Regions from separate parts of the Streptomyces sp. NBC_00212 genome, predicted to be linked through region 3. Evidence: riboswitches for the same ligand, from Rfam matches in the RefSeq annotation. Region 3 holds a riboswitch; each other region holds the start of a gene.

Region 1 (3,940 bases), 3.8 Mb from region 3:
CGAGCGCCTGCCAGGTCGTGAACCACAGGACGTGCCCGATGTCGGGGTCGCTCAGGACCTCGCCGATCCGGCCGAGCTGCCAGGCGCCGTCCGCCTTGAGCCCGCGGCCGACGATGGCGGCCACGGGCCAGGCGAAGAACACGGCGAAGAACACGACGGGCAGGGCCATCAGGCCGAGCCGCACCGCGTTCCGCCGCAGTTTCGGGCCTACTTCAGGACGAGCGAGGACCACGTCTTGACCCACTGGTCACGGTTCTTGGCGATCTTGTCGGGGGCGACGGTCGCCGAGTTCGTGATCTTCGCGCCGAACTTGGTGAACTCCGGCGGGACGGTGGCGTCCTTGGCGACCGGGTCCACGAACATCTGGAGCGGCATGTCCTCCTGGAACTTCTTGGAGATCAGGAAGTCCAGGAGCGCCTTGCCGCCGGCCTCGTTCTTGGCGCCCTTGAGCAGGCCCGCGAACTCGGTCTGGCGGAAGCAGGTGCCGGTGGCCACGCCGGTGGGGGCCTCGGTGGGCCTGGGGTCGGCGTAGATCACCTCGGCGGGCGGGCTGGAGGCGTAGGAGACGACGAGCGGCCGGTCGCCCTTGGCCTTCTTGCCGCCGGCCGAGCCGGAGAAGTCCGTGTTGTAGGCCTGCTCCCAGCCGTCGACGACCTTGACCCCGTTGGCCTTCAGCTTCTTCCAGTAGTCCTGCCACCCGTCGTCGCCGTACTTGGCGACGGACCCGAGCATGAAGCCGAGCCCGGGCGAGGACGTCGCCACGTTCTCGGTGACGAGCAGGTCCTTGTACTCGGGCTTGATCAGGTCGTCGAAGGTCTGCGGGGGGCTGAGCTTCTTGTCCGCGAAGTACTTCTTGTCGTAGTTGACGCAGATGTCGCCGGTGTCGACGGGCGTGACCCGGTGCTTGTCCTTGTCGAGCTGGACGTCGGCGGGAATCCGGTCCAGGCCCTTGGCCTCGTACGGCGTGAAGATTCCGTTGTCGAGGGCGCGCGAGAGCAGCGTGTTGTCGACGCCGAAGAACACGTCGCCGCGCGGGGAGCCCTTGGTGAGGATCTCCTGGTTGAGCGCGGCCCCGGCGTCCCCGCTCTTGAGGACCTTGACGGTGTAGCCGGTCTGCGCGGTGAACGCCTTGAGCACCGGATCCGAGGCGTTGAACGAGTCGTGGCTGACCAGCGTCACCGTCTTGCTGCCGGATCCGCTTGCCTCGCCGGACGTCTTCTTGCCGTCCGAGCCGCCGCAGGCCGCCAGCGTGGTGACCCCGAGGGCGGCGGCGATCGCGCCGGCCGCGAGCCTCTTGGTACTGCGCATTTCTTCATTCCTCCTGGAGATGACCAGGAAGAGACGCGGCCCTGCCCGCACGACGGCAGGTCGTGCGGGCAGGGCGCAACAGCTTGAGTAATCGCCGAACTTCCTACCCCGAATGACCGGGGCAAGGTTCAGAGGGTCTGCGGTCCGTGTCCCTTGCGGGCACCGCACTCTCAGCGCTGTGGCGCTCCCCTGTCGGAATATGCAGATGTTGCCAGCCAGGTTACACGGGGCCCCTGACAGGCCCCCGGCCGTTCTGCCCCTCGGACTCCTGCGGACTCCGGCCTCTGCGGACTACCGCTCGGAGGCGGCGAGCTGCCCGCAGGCTCCGTCGATCTCCTGGCCCCGGGTGTCGCGGACGGTCACGGGCACGCCGTGAGCCGCGATGGCCTCGACGAACGCCTTCTCGTCCTCGGGCCGCGAGGCCGTCCACTTGGAGCCCGGCGTCGGGTTCAGCGGAATGAGGTTGACGTGCACCCGCTTGCCCTTGAGGAGCCTGCCGAGCAGATCGCCGCGCCACGCCTGGTCGTTGATGTCGCGGATCAGGGCGTACTCGATGGAGATGCGGCGCCCGGACTTCTCGGCGTACTCCCACGCGGCGTCGAGGACCTCGCGGACCTTCCACCGGGTGTTGACCGGTACGAGGGTGTCGCGCAGCTCGTCGTCGGGGGCGTGCAGGCTCACCGCGAGGCGGCACTTGAAGCCCTCGTCGGCGAAGCGGTGCATGGCGGGCACCAGGCCCACGGTGGAGACGGTGATGCCGCGCTGCGACAGGCCCAGGCCGTCCGGCTCGGGGTCGGTGAGCCGGCGGACGGCGCCGACGACGCGCTTGTAGTTGGCGAGCGGCTCGCCCATGCCCATGAAGACGATGTTGGACAGGCGGGCAGGTCCCCCGGGGACCTCGCCGTCGCGCAGCGCCCGCATGCCGTCGACGATCTGGTGCACGATCTCGGCGGTCGACAGGTTGCGGTCGAGGCCCGCCTGGCCGGTGGCGCAGAACGGGCAGTTCATGCCGCAGCCGGCCTGCGAGGAGATGCACATCGTCACCCGGTCCGGGTAGCGCATCAGGACGGACTCGACGAGCGTCCCGTCGTGCAGCTTCCACAGCGTCTTGCGGGTGGTGTCGTCGTCGCAGGAGATGTGGCGGACGACCGACATCAGGTCGGGAAGGAGCTCCTCCTGGAGCCGGCCGCGCGCGGCGAGCGGAATGTCCGTCCACTCCGCCGGGTCGTGGGCGTACCGCGCGAAGTAGTGCTGCGAGAGCTGCTTGGCGCGGAACGGCTTCTCGCCGATCGCGGCGACGGCTTCCTTGCGCTCGGCGGGCGAGAGGTCGGCGAGGTGCCGCGGCGGCTTCTTGGCTCCGCGGGGGGCGACGAAAGTGAGTTCTCCGGGCTTGGGCATGGTTCCTCAAGTGTCTCAGACGTACGGAAAAGGGCTCGCCGTCCTGTGGACGACGAGCCCTCACCGTTCAAAGCGATACAAAAACGCAGGTCAGCCGTTTCCGACGAACACCACGAGCAGCAGCCACACCACCGGAGCCGTCGGCAGCAAGGAGTCGAGCCGGTCCATGATGCCGCCGTGGCCCGGAAGCAGCGTGCCCATGTCCTTGATGCCGAGGTCCCGCTTGATCATCGACTCGCCGAGGTCGCCGAGCGTGGCGCTGCACGCGACCGCGAGGCCGAGCAGCAGGCCCTGCCACCACGTGCCGTCGTCGATCAGGAACTGCATGCACAGCGCGCCCGCCACCATCGCGAACGACACCGCGCCGAACAGGCCCTCGCGGGTCTTTCCGGGGCTGATGCGCGGCGCCAGCTTGTGCCTGCCGAAGCGCCAGCCGATCGCGTACGCACCCGTGTCGCTGACCACGGTCAGGAGCAGGAAGGTGAGCACCCGCCAGGGTCCGTCGTCCGCGGTGAGCAGCATCGCGACGAACGTGGCGAGGAACGGCACGTAGAACGCCGCGAAGACGCCCGCCGTGACGTCCCGCAGATAGCCCTCGGGCGGTTCGGTCATCCGCCACACGAGGACCGCGAGCGAGGTGAGGGCCATCGCGACCCAGGCCCCCTCGGCGCCGCTGACGTAGCCGGCGACGACCATCGCCGCGCCGCCGACCGCGAGCGGTACCAGCGGCGCCTTGATCTGCTTGCGTTCTTCGAGGCGGCTGGTCAGCTCCCACAGCCCGACGACCACGGCGACCGCGATGACGCCCACGAAGACGGCCTTCACGATGAAGAGCGACGCGAGGATGACCGCGCCGAGCCCCACGCCGACCCCTATCGCGGCCCGCAGGTCGCGGCCCGCCTTCTTCTTCTCCGGCTGGGCGGGCACGGGGGGCACGGGCGGAGGGCTTGCCATGGGCTCCTGCGGCGTCTCGTCGCGGAAGTCAGGGCCGCCCGGCAGAGCGGCCCCCAAGTCGTGTACGCGGTCTTCGGCGTCTCTGCCCGCATCGGGCAGGACGGGCATCTGCTGCGTCCTCGACACGGGCGGGGCGTCATACGCATCGTATGCAGGCCCCGCCGGGAACGCCCCCTGGGAAGGCCCCTCGGGGGTTCCCCAGTATTCGGGTCTCGGCGGAGCCCCCCAGGAAGAGTCGTTCATCAGACCTCGAGCAGCTCGGCTTCCTTGTGCTTGAGCA
Region 2 (3,940 bases), 2.0 Mb from region 3:
TGCTGACGGCGGGCTGGTTCTTCGGCGCGCTGACCGCCGCCGCGATACTCGCCGCCGCCGTCGGACTGCTGATCACCGCGGTGCGCAACGGCGCGACGCAGGTCGTGGCCATCGACGAGGAGAGCGAGGCGGACGCGCCCGACGAGCGCACCCAGGAGTTCGCCCGCGCCCGCGAGGCCTGGCGCCACGCCCTGCTCGAACGCGGCATCTACCCGTTCCTGCGCGACGCGCTGGCCGACCCGAGCGTCGATCCCGGAGCCCCGGCCCCGCGCCGCCCGATCGGCCGCATCCCCACCCTCGGCTACGACCGCCCGGGCTTCGACAGCCCCGACGAGGGCGGCTCCCCCACCAGCCACCCAAGCTTCACCAGCCCGGACTTCACCAGCCCCGACTTCGGGGGCCCCGAGCACCAGCCGGACTAGGCCGTGGGGCGGCGCCGCTCCGGGAGCCGGTCGCTCCCGGGGCAGCGCGAAGACCGCATCGCCTCAGTCGGCGATCGGCAGATAGACCCGGTTGCCCGCGTCCGCGAACTCCTTGGACTTCTCCGCCATCCCGGCCTCGATCTCGTCGGACTTCAGGTCCCCGCCGTGCTCGCGCCGGATGTCCTGGGAGATCTTCATCGAGCAGAACTTCGGGCCGCACATCGAGCAGAAGTGCGCGGTCTTGGCCGGCTCCGCGGGCAGCGTCTCGTCGTGGAACTCCCGGGCGGTGTCCGGGTCGAGGGCCAGGTTGAACTGGTCCTCCCAGCGGAACTCGAACCGGGCGTCCGAGAGCGCGTCGTCCCACTCCTGCGCGCCCGGGTGCCCCTTGGCCAGGTCCGCCGCGTGTGCGGCGATCTTGTACGTGATGACGCCGGTCTTCACGTCATCGCGGTTGGGCAGGCCGAGGTGCTCCTTGGGCGTGACGTAGCAGAGCATCGCGGTGCCCCACCAGGCGATCATCGCCGCACCGATGCCGGAGGTGATGTGGTCGTAGGCGGGCGCCACATCGGTGGTCAGCGGCCCCAGGGTATAGAACGGGGCCTCCTCGCAGATCTCCTGCTGGAGGTCGATGTTCTCCTTGATCTTGTGCATCGGGACGTGTCCCGGGCCCTCGATCATCGTCTGTACGTTGTGACGCTTGGCGATCGTGTTGAGTTCCCCGAGCGTGCGCAGCTCCGCGAACTGGGCCTCGTCGTTGGCGTCCGCGATGGAGCCGGGGCGCAGGCCGTCGCCGAGCGAGTACGTGACGTCGTACGCCGCGAGGATCTCGCAGAGCTCCTCGAAGTTCTCGTACAGGAACGATTCCTTGTGGTGCGCCAGGCACCAGGCGGCCATGATCGAACCGCCGCGCGAGACGATGCCGGTCTTGCGGCGGGCGGTCAGCGGCACGTACCGCAGCAGCACGCCGGCGTGGACCGTCATGTAGTCGACGCCCTGCTCGGCCTGCTCGATGACCGTGTCCTTGTAGATGTCCCAGGTCAGCTCCTCGGCACGGCCGTCGACCTTCTCCAGGGCCTGGTACAGCGGCACCGTGCCGATGGGGACGGGGGAGTTGCGCAGCACCCACTCACGGGTGGTGTGGATGTTGCGGCCCGTGGAGAGGTCCATGACCGTGTCCGCGCCCCACTTGGTGGCCCACGTCATCTTGTCGACCTCCTCCTCGATGGAGGAGGTGACCGCGGAGTTGCCGATGTTGGCGTTGACCTTCACCAGGAACCGCTTGCCGATGATCATCGGCTCGATCTCGGGGTGGTTGATGTTGGCGGGCAGCACGGCGCGGCCCGCCGCGATCTCCTCGCGGACGACCTCGGGGGAGACGTTCTCGCGGATCGCGACGTACTCCATCTCCGGGGTGATCTCGCCGCGGCGTGCGTACGCGAGCTGCGTGACGGCCTGGCCGCCGCGGCCCCGGCGGGGCTGGCGCGGGCGGCCCGGGAAGACCGCGTCGAGGTTCTTGAGGCCCCCGCGCGGCGAGGTGTGCTTGATGCCGTCGTCCTCGGGGCGGACCGGCCGGCCCGCGTACTCCTCGGTGTCGCCGCGCCCGATGATCCAGTTCTCCCGGAGCGGGGCGAGACCGCGGCGGACGTCGGTCTCGACGTTCGGGTCGGTGTACGGCCCCGACGTGTCGTACAGCGTCACGGCCTTGCCGTTGGTGAGGTGCACCTGGCGGACCGGCACCCGGAGGTCGGGGCGCGAACCCTCCACGTACCCCTTGTGCCAGCCGATGGACTTCCCGCTCTCCTCAGTGCTGGAGGCAGGCGTGCGTGCATCCTGAATGGTCATGAGACCTACTCCCTACGCCGGCATTACCCGGTAACAGGTTCGGCGGTCGGCGCAGCGATTCCCGTACGGTTCGTACGGATTTCAGCGCCCTCTCAGCCCGGTGCTCCGAGCTCCCGCGTGTGCAAAGGTGTCACCACGCTAGCGTCATCACTGGCGCGCTGAACAGAGGGCCCCCTCGGTTCTTGCGATGATCGGGCGGTGACCTCACCAGAACCGCACCTTCCGCGACAGCACGGCGGACACGGCCACGGGCACGGCCACTCGCACAGCCACGGCCCCGCGGCCCCCGTCTCCAAGCACCTGCGCAAAGTCATCGCCGCGGTGCTGATTCCTTTCTCCACAGCGGTACTTGTGGGTCTCGTGGTGCTCTGGCCGGGCGGCGCCCCCTCGCACCAGCGCACCGGCGTCGGCTTCGACCGCCAGACCCAGCAGGCCAAGGTCATCAAAGTGGACAAGGTGGACTGCAAGTCGGTCAACGCCGGTCAGACTCCGTCGAACGGAGACACCTCCACCGCCGAGGGGCAGCAGGCCAGGAACGCTCAGCAGGGGCTGTGCGGAAAGGCCACGGTCGAGGTCACCTCGGGCAAGGAGAAGGGCCGCACCTTCACCGAGATCGTCCAGCCCGACTCGCCCCGCCAGCTGCACACGGGCCAGGGCGTGATCGTCGCGTACGCCCCCGACGCACCCCATGACCTGCAGTATTCGGTGACCGACGTGAACCGCAAGGTCCCCATGGCGCTGCTCGCCGGGATCTTCGCGCTCGCCGTCGTGGTCGTCGGCCGGCTGCGCGGGGTGATGGCGCTGGTCGCCCTGGTGGTCTCGTTCGCCATCCTGACGCTGTTCATCCTCCCGGCGGTGCTGCAGGGCTCCAATCCGCTGCTCGTGGCGGTGGTCGGGGCGAGCGCCATCATGCTGATCGCGCTCTACATGTGCCACGGCCTGTCCGCACGCACCTCCGTCGCCGTCCTCGGCACCCTCGTCTCGCTGATGCTGATCGGGCTGCTCGGCTCGCTCTTCATCGGCTGGGCCTCGCTCACCGGCAACACCGACGACAACACCGGCCTGATCCACGGCCTCTACCCGAACATCGACATGTCCGGCCTGCTGCTCGCCGGCGTCATCATCGGCTCGCTCGGCGTGCTCGACGATGTGACGGTCACTCAGACATCGGCGGTGTGGGAGCTGCACGAGGCGAACCCGACGATGGGCCCGCGCGGCCTGTACCGGGCGGGCATCCGGATCGGCCGCGACCACATCGCCTCGGTGGTCAACACCCTGGTGCTCGCCTACGCGGGCGCCGCGCTGCCCCTGTTGCTGCTGTTCTCGATCGCGCAGAGCAGCGTGGGCACGGTGGCCAACAGCGAGCTGGTCGCCGAGGAGATCGTCCGCACGCTGGTCGGGTCGATCGGCCTGGTCGCCTCGGTGCCGCTGACCACGGCACTCGCCGCCCTGGTGGTGTCCGCGGACCGGCCGGCCGCCGAGGCCCGCCCGTCGCAACGCCTCAGTCCGGTCCGCGGCGGAGGCGGCCACCGGCGCAAGAAGTAGCCGGTCAGCCTGCGTTCTCCTCGGCGAGGATCCGCCCGAGCGCGTCCTCCAGATGCTCGTCGAACTCCCCGAGCGTCCACTCCTGGCCCAGCGGTACGAGCTTGTCGGTGCGGTCGAGGAAGGCCACCAGG
Region 3 (3,940 bases):
TCACCTCCACGTCCAGCATCTCCGCGATGTCGGGGAGGTAGAGCCAGGCGGGGACGAGAGCATCAATCTTTGCGTCAATCTCGGTCACGGTCACAAGCGTGCCATCTCGCACTGACACTCGGTACCGGGGTGGTCCCTCGGGGGCTGTGCCCCCGGGCCCCTTCCTGGGGGCTGCGCCCCCAGCCCCCCGTTGGGGGCGCTGCCCCCGGACCCCCGCTCCTCAAACGCCGGAGAGGCTTGACTTGAGTTCGACTGCGGCTCGTTCGTGGCTGGTCGCGCAGTTCCCCGCGCCCCCAAAGGGCATGCTTGCCGAACAGGACCGCGCCGCCCCGGCTACCCCTGGGTCGCCGCTTTCAGCGGGACCGACGGGTCAGCCACCTTCGCCCCGTCCAGTGGTTTCGCCGATTCGATGAGTTTGCGGCCCTGGGCCAGGTCCCTTGGGCGGCCCACTGCCAGGACCGCCACCAACGCCCCGTCCCTCAGCCAGCAGACCGACCACGGGGCCGAGGACGGGTCGCCGCGCCAGACCACGTCGTCGGCGTCCGTGTGGTGGCCCGCGTACTGGACGAAGCGGCCGAACTGTTCGGACCAGAAGTACGGGACCGGGTCGTAGTCGGCGGCGGCCTCGCCCACGATGTCGGCGGCCACCGTGCGCGGGCCCTGGAGCGCGTTGTCCCAGTGGTGGACCAGCAGGCGTTCGCCGAAGCGGGCCGAGGGGAACGAGGCGCAGTCGCCGACCGCGTACACGTCGGGGAGCGACGTGCGCAGGCGGGCGTCCGCGGTGATCGCGCCCTCGGGGCCGAGCGCGATGTCCGAGCCGGTCAGCCAGCCGGTCGCGGGGCGGGCGCCGATGCCGATGACCACGGCGTCGGCGGGCAGCCGGCGGCCGTCGGCGAGCAGCACCTCGCCCGGCACGACCGCCTGGACCCGGGCGCCGGTGAGGAGTTCGGCGCCGGATTCGGCGTACCAGCCGGCCATCGGGGCGGCGACCTCGGCGGGGAGCACCCCGGCCAGCGGGCGGTCGGCGGCCTCCACGACGGTGACCTCGCAGCCCGCGTCGCGCGCGGCGGTGGCGAACTCCGCGCCGATCCACCCGGCGCCCACCACCACGATCCGGTGCCGCTGGTCGAGGACCGGGCGAAGGCGCCGCGCATCGTCGAGGGTGCGCAGCAGGTGGACGCCGGGCACTCCCCCGCTGCCGGGCAGGGTGAGCGGTTCGGCGCCGGTGGCGATGACCAGGGTGTCGTAGCCGACCTCGCCCGCCTCGGTGACCACCACGTGCTCGGCGGGCCGCACCCCGGTGACTTCGAGGCCCAGGCACAGGTCGACGCCGAGTGCTTCGAAGTCCACCTCGAAGGCCGAGCCCTCGGCCTTGCCGAGCAGGACCGCCTTGGACAGCGGGGGCCGGTCGTAGGGCTGGTGGGGTTCGGCGCCGATGAGGGTGATGGCTCCGGCGAAGCCCTGTTCGCGCAGGGCCACCGCGGTCTGCACGCCGGCCATGCCCGCGCCGACGACGACCACGTGCCGCGCTTCGGAATGCGTCTGCTGTTCGCTCACCCGATCACCATAAGCAGCTGACTATTCGTCAGGTAAGGGGTCCGGTCAACGCGGCCGCCCCCGGGTCGCCCGGATGCTCCCTTACTCGGGGCCGGGGGCTCGGGCTATGGTGGCAGGCGTAAAGCACTCGCGGGAGCCCGGACGCACCGGGCTGAGAGGGAGGCTGGCGGCCTCCGACCGTACGAACCTGATCCGGGTCATGCCGGCGAAGGGAGGGGCTGGACGCCCATGCGTTCTTCACACAACGGGTCCGGGAACGGGTCCGACGTCCTCGTGGTCGGGGGCGGCATCATCGGGCTCGTCACCGCCTGGCGGGCCGCCCAGCGCGGCCTCGGTGTCGTGCTCGCCGACCCCGAGCCGGGCGGCGGCGCCGCCCAGGTCGCGGCCGGGATGCTCGCCGCCGTCACCGAACTCCACTACGGCGAGCAGACCCTGCTCGCCCTCAACGTCGAGTCCGCCCGCCGCTACCCGGCCTTCGCGGCCGAGCTGGCGGAGGTCACCGGCCTCGACACCGGCTACCGCGCCTGCGGCACCCTGGCCGTGGCGCTCGACTCCGACGACCGCGCCCACCTGCGTGACCTGCACGCGCTCCAGGTCCGCTGCGGCCTGGAGTCGGAGTGGCTGTCCGGGCGCGACTGCCGCCGCCTTGAGCCCATGCTGGCGCCCGGCGTGCGCGGCGGCCTTCGGGTCGACGGCGACCATCAGATCGACCCGCGCCGCCTGGCCAAGGCGCTGGTCAGCGCGTGCGCACAGGCCGGGGTGCGGTTCGCGCACGGCTGGGTCGAGCGGCTTTCCGTCGTACGGGAGCGGGCCGTCGGCGTCGTCCTGGCGGACGGCACCGAGCTCGCCGCCGACCAGGTCGTACTCGCCGCGGGCAGCCTCAGCGGCCGCCTCGCGGGCGTTCCGGAAGAGCTCCTGCCTCCCGTACGTCCCGTGAAGGGCCAGGTCCTGCGGCTGACCGTGCCGCCCGCCTACGCGCCCTTCCTGTCGCGGACCGTGCGGGCGGTGGTGCGGGGCAGCGAGGTCTATCTCGTACCGCGCGAGAACGGCGAGCTCGTCGTCGGCGCCACCAGCGAGGAGCTCGGCTGGGACACCACGGTCACCGCGGGCGGGGTCTACGAACTGCTGCGGGACGCCCACGAGTTGGTGCCCGGGATCACCGAGCTGCCGCTCACCGAGACCCGGGCCGGGCTACGCCCCGCCTCCCCCGACAACGCGCCCCTGCTCGGCCCGACCGCGCTGCCCGGGCTGCTGCTCGCGACCGGCCACTACCGCAACGGCGTGCTGCTCACCGCGGTCACCGGCGATGTCATGGCGCACGTCCTGACCACCGGTGAACTGCCCGACGAGGCACGCCCGTTCACCCCCCGACGCTTCGCCTCCGCACCTTGGGAGCTGACGACCGCATGACCATCTCCGTCAACGGCGAGCCCCGCGCGCTCGCCTCCGGGACCACCCTCGACGTCCTCGTCGCCACCCTCACCCCGTCCCGCTCCGGGGTCGCCGCCGCCGTCAACGAGGCGGTCGTGCCGCGCAGCGCCTGGCCCACCACCACGCTCGGCGACGGCGACCGCGTCGAGGTCCTCACCGCCGTGCAGGGGGGCTGACCCATGGCCGACGACCTGCTGACCATCGCCGACACCACCTTCGACTCCCGCCTGATCATGGGCACCGGCGGGGCGCCCAGCCTCGACACGCTGGAGCGGGCGCTCGCCGTCTCCGGCACCGAGCTCACCACCGTCGCGATGCGCCGCCTCGACCCGACCGTGCAGGGCTCGGTCCTGTCCGTCCTGGACCGGCTCGGCATCCGGGTGCTGCCCAACACCGCGGGCTGCTTCACCGCGGGCGAGGCCGTCCTTACCGCGCGGCTCGCCCGCGAGGCGCTCGGCACGCACTGGGTGAAGCTGGAGGTGGTCGCCGACGAGCGCACCCTGCTGCCCGACCCGATCGAACTGCTCGACGCCGCCGAGGTGTTGGTCGACGACGGGTTCACCGTGCTGCCTTACACCAACGACGACCCGGTCCTCGCGCACAAGCTGGAGGACGTCGGGTGCGCGGCGATCATGCCGCTCGGCTCCCCCATCGGCTCCGGGCTCGGCATCCGCAACCCGCACAACTTCGAGCTGATCGTGGACCGGGCGAGCGTCCCGGTGATCCTCGACGCGGGCGCGGGCACCGCCTCCGACGCGGCGCTCGCGATGGAGCTCGGCTGCTCGGCGGTGCTGCTGGCCTCGGCGGTGACGCGGGCCCAGGAGCCGGTCCTGATGGCGGAGGCGATGCGGCACGCGGTGGAGGCGGGCCGCCTGGCCCACCGCGCGGGCCGCATCCCCCGCCGCCACTTCGCCGAGGCGTCCTCGACGATGGCGGGCCGGGCCGCGCTCGA

Evidence for each region. A riboswitch is a leader RNA that binds a small molecule or an ion and turns the genes downstream of it on or off. The one in region 3 is predicted to bind thiamine pyrophosphate.
Region 1: linked by a shared signal. The riboswitch ahead of OHA17_RS11455 (thiamine ABC transporter substrate binding subunit) and the one ahead of thiO (glycine oxidase ThiO) in region 3 are both predicted to bind thiamine pyrophosphate.
Region 2: linked by a shared signal. The riboswitch ahead of thiC (phosphomethylpyrimidine synthase ThiC) and the one ahead of thiO (glycine oxidase ThiO) in region 3 are both predicted to bind thiamine pyrophosphate.

Annotation. Positions count from the first base shown of each region.
Region 1 covers NZ_CP108115.1:2,551,477-2,555,416, forward strand. The annotation lists gene OHA17_RS11450 (ABC transporter permease) at 1-169, opposite strand, end outside; gene OHA17_RS11455 (thiamine ABC transporter substrate binding subunit) at 208-1,308, opposite strand; TPP riboswitch at 1,391-1,509, opposite strand; gene rlmN (23S rRNA (adenine(2503)-C(2))-methyltransferase RlmN) at 1,600-2,706, opposite strand; gene OHA17_RS11465 (phosphatidate cytidylyltransferase) at 2,797-3,903, opposite strand; gene frr (ribosome recycling factor) at 3,903-3,940, opposite strand, start outside.
Region 2 covers NZ_CP108115.1:4,312,015-4,315,954, forward strand. The annotation lists gene OHA17_RS19775 (hypothetical protein) at 1-422, shown strand, start outside; gene thiC (phosphomethylpyrimidine synthase ThiC) at 486-2,264, opposite strand; TPP riboswitch at 2,257-2,391, opposite strand; gene OHA17_RS19785 (YibE/F family protein) at 2,463-3,809, shown strand; gene OHA17_RS19790 (SsgA family sporulation/cell division regulator) at 3,814-3,940, opposite strand, start outside.
Region 3 covers NZ_CP108115.1:6,358,677-6,362,616, reverse strand. The annotation lists gene OHA17_RS28990 (Rv2175c family DNA-binding protein) at 1-88, opposite strand, end outside; gene OHA17_RS28985 (NAD(P)/FAD-dependent oxidoreductase) at 334-1,557, opposite strand; TPP riboswitch at 1,677-1,788, shown strand; gene thiO (glycine oxidase ThiO) at 1,786-2,967, shown strand; gene thiS (sulfur carrier protein ThiS) at 2,964-3,164, shown strand; gene OHA17_RS28970 (thiazole synthase) at 3,168-3,940, shown strand, end outside.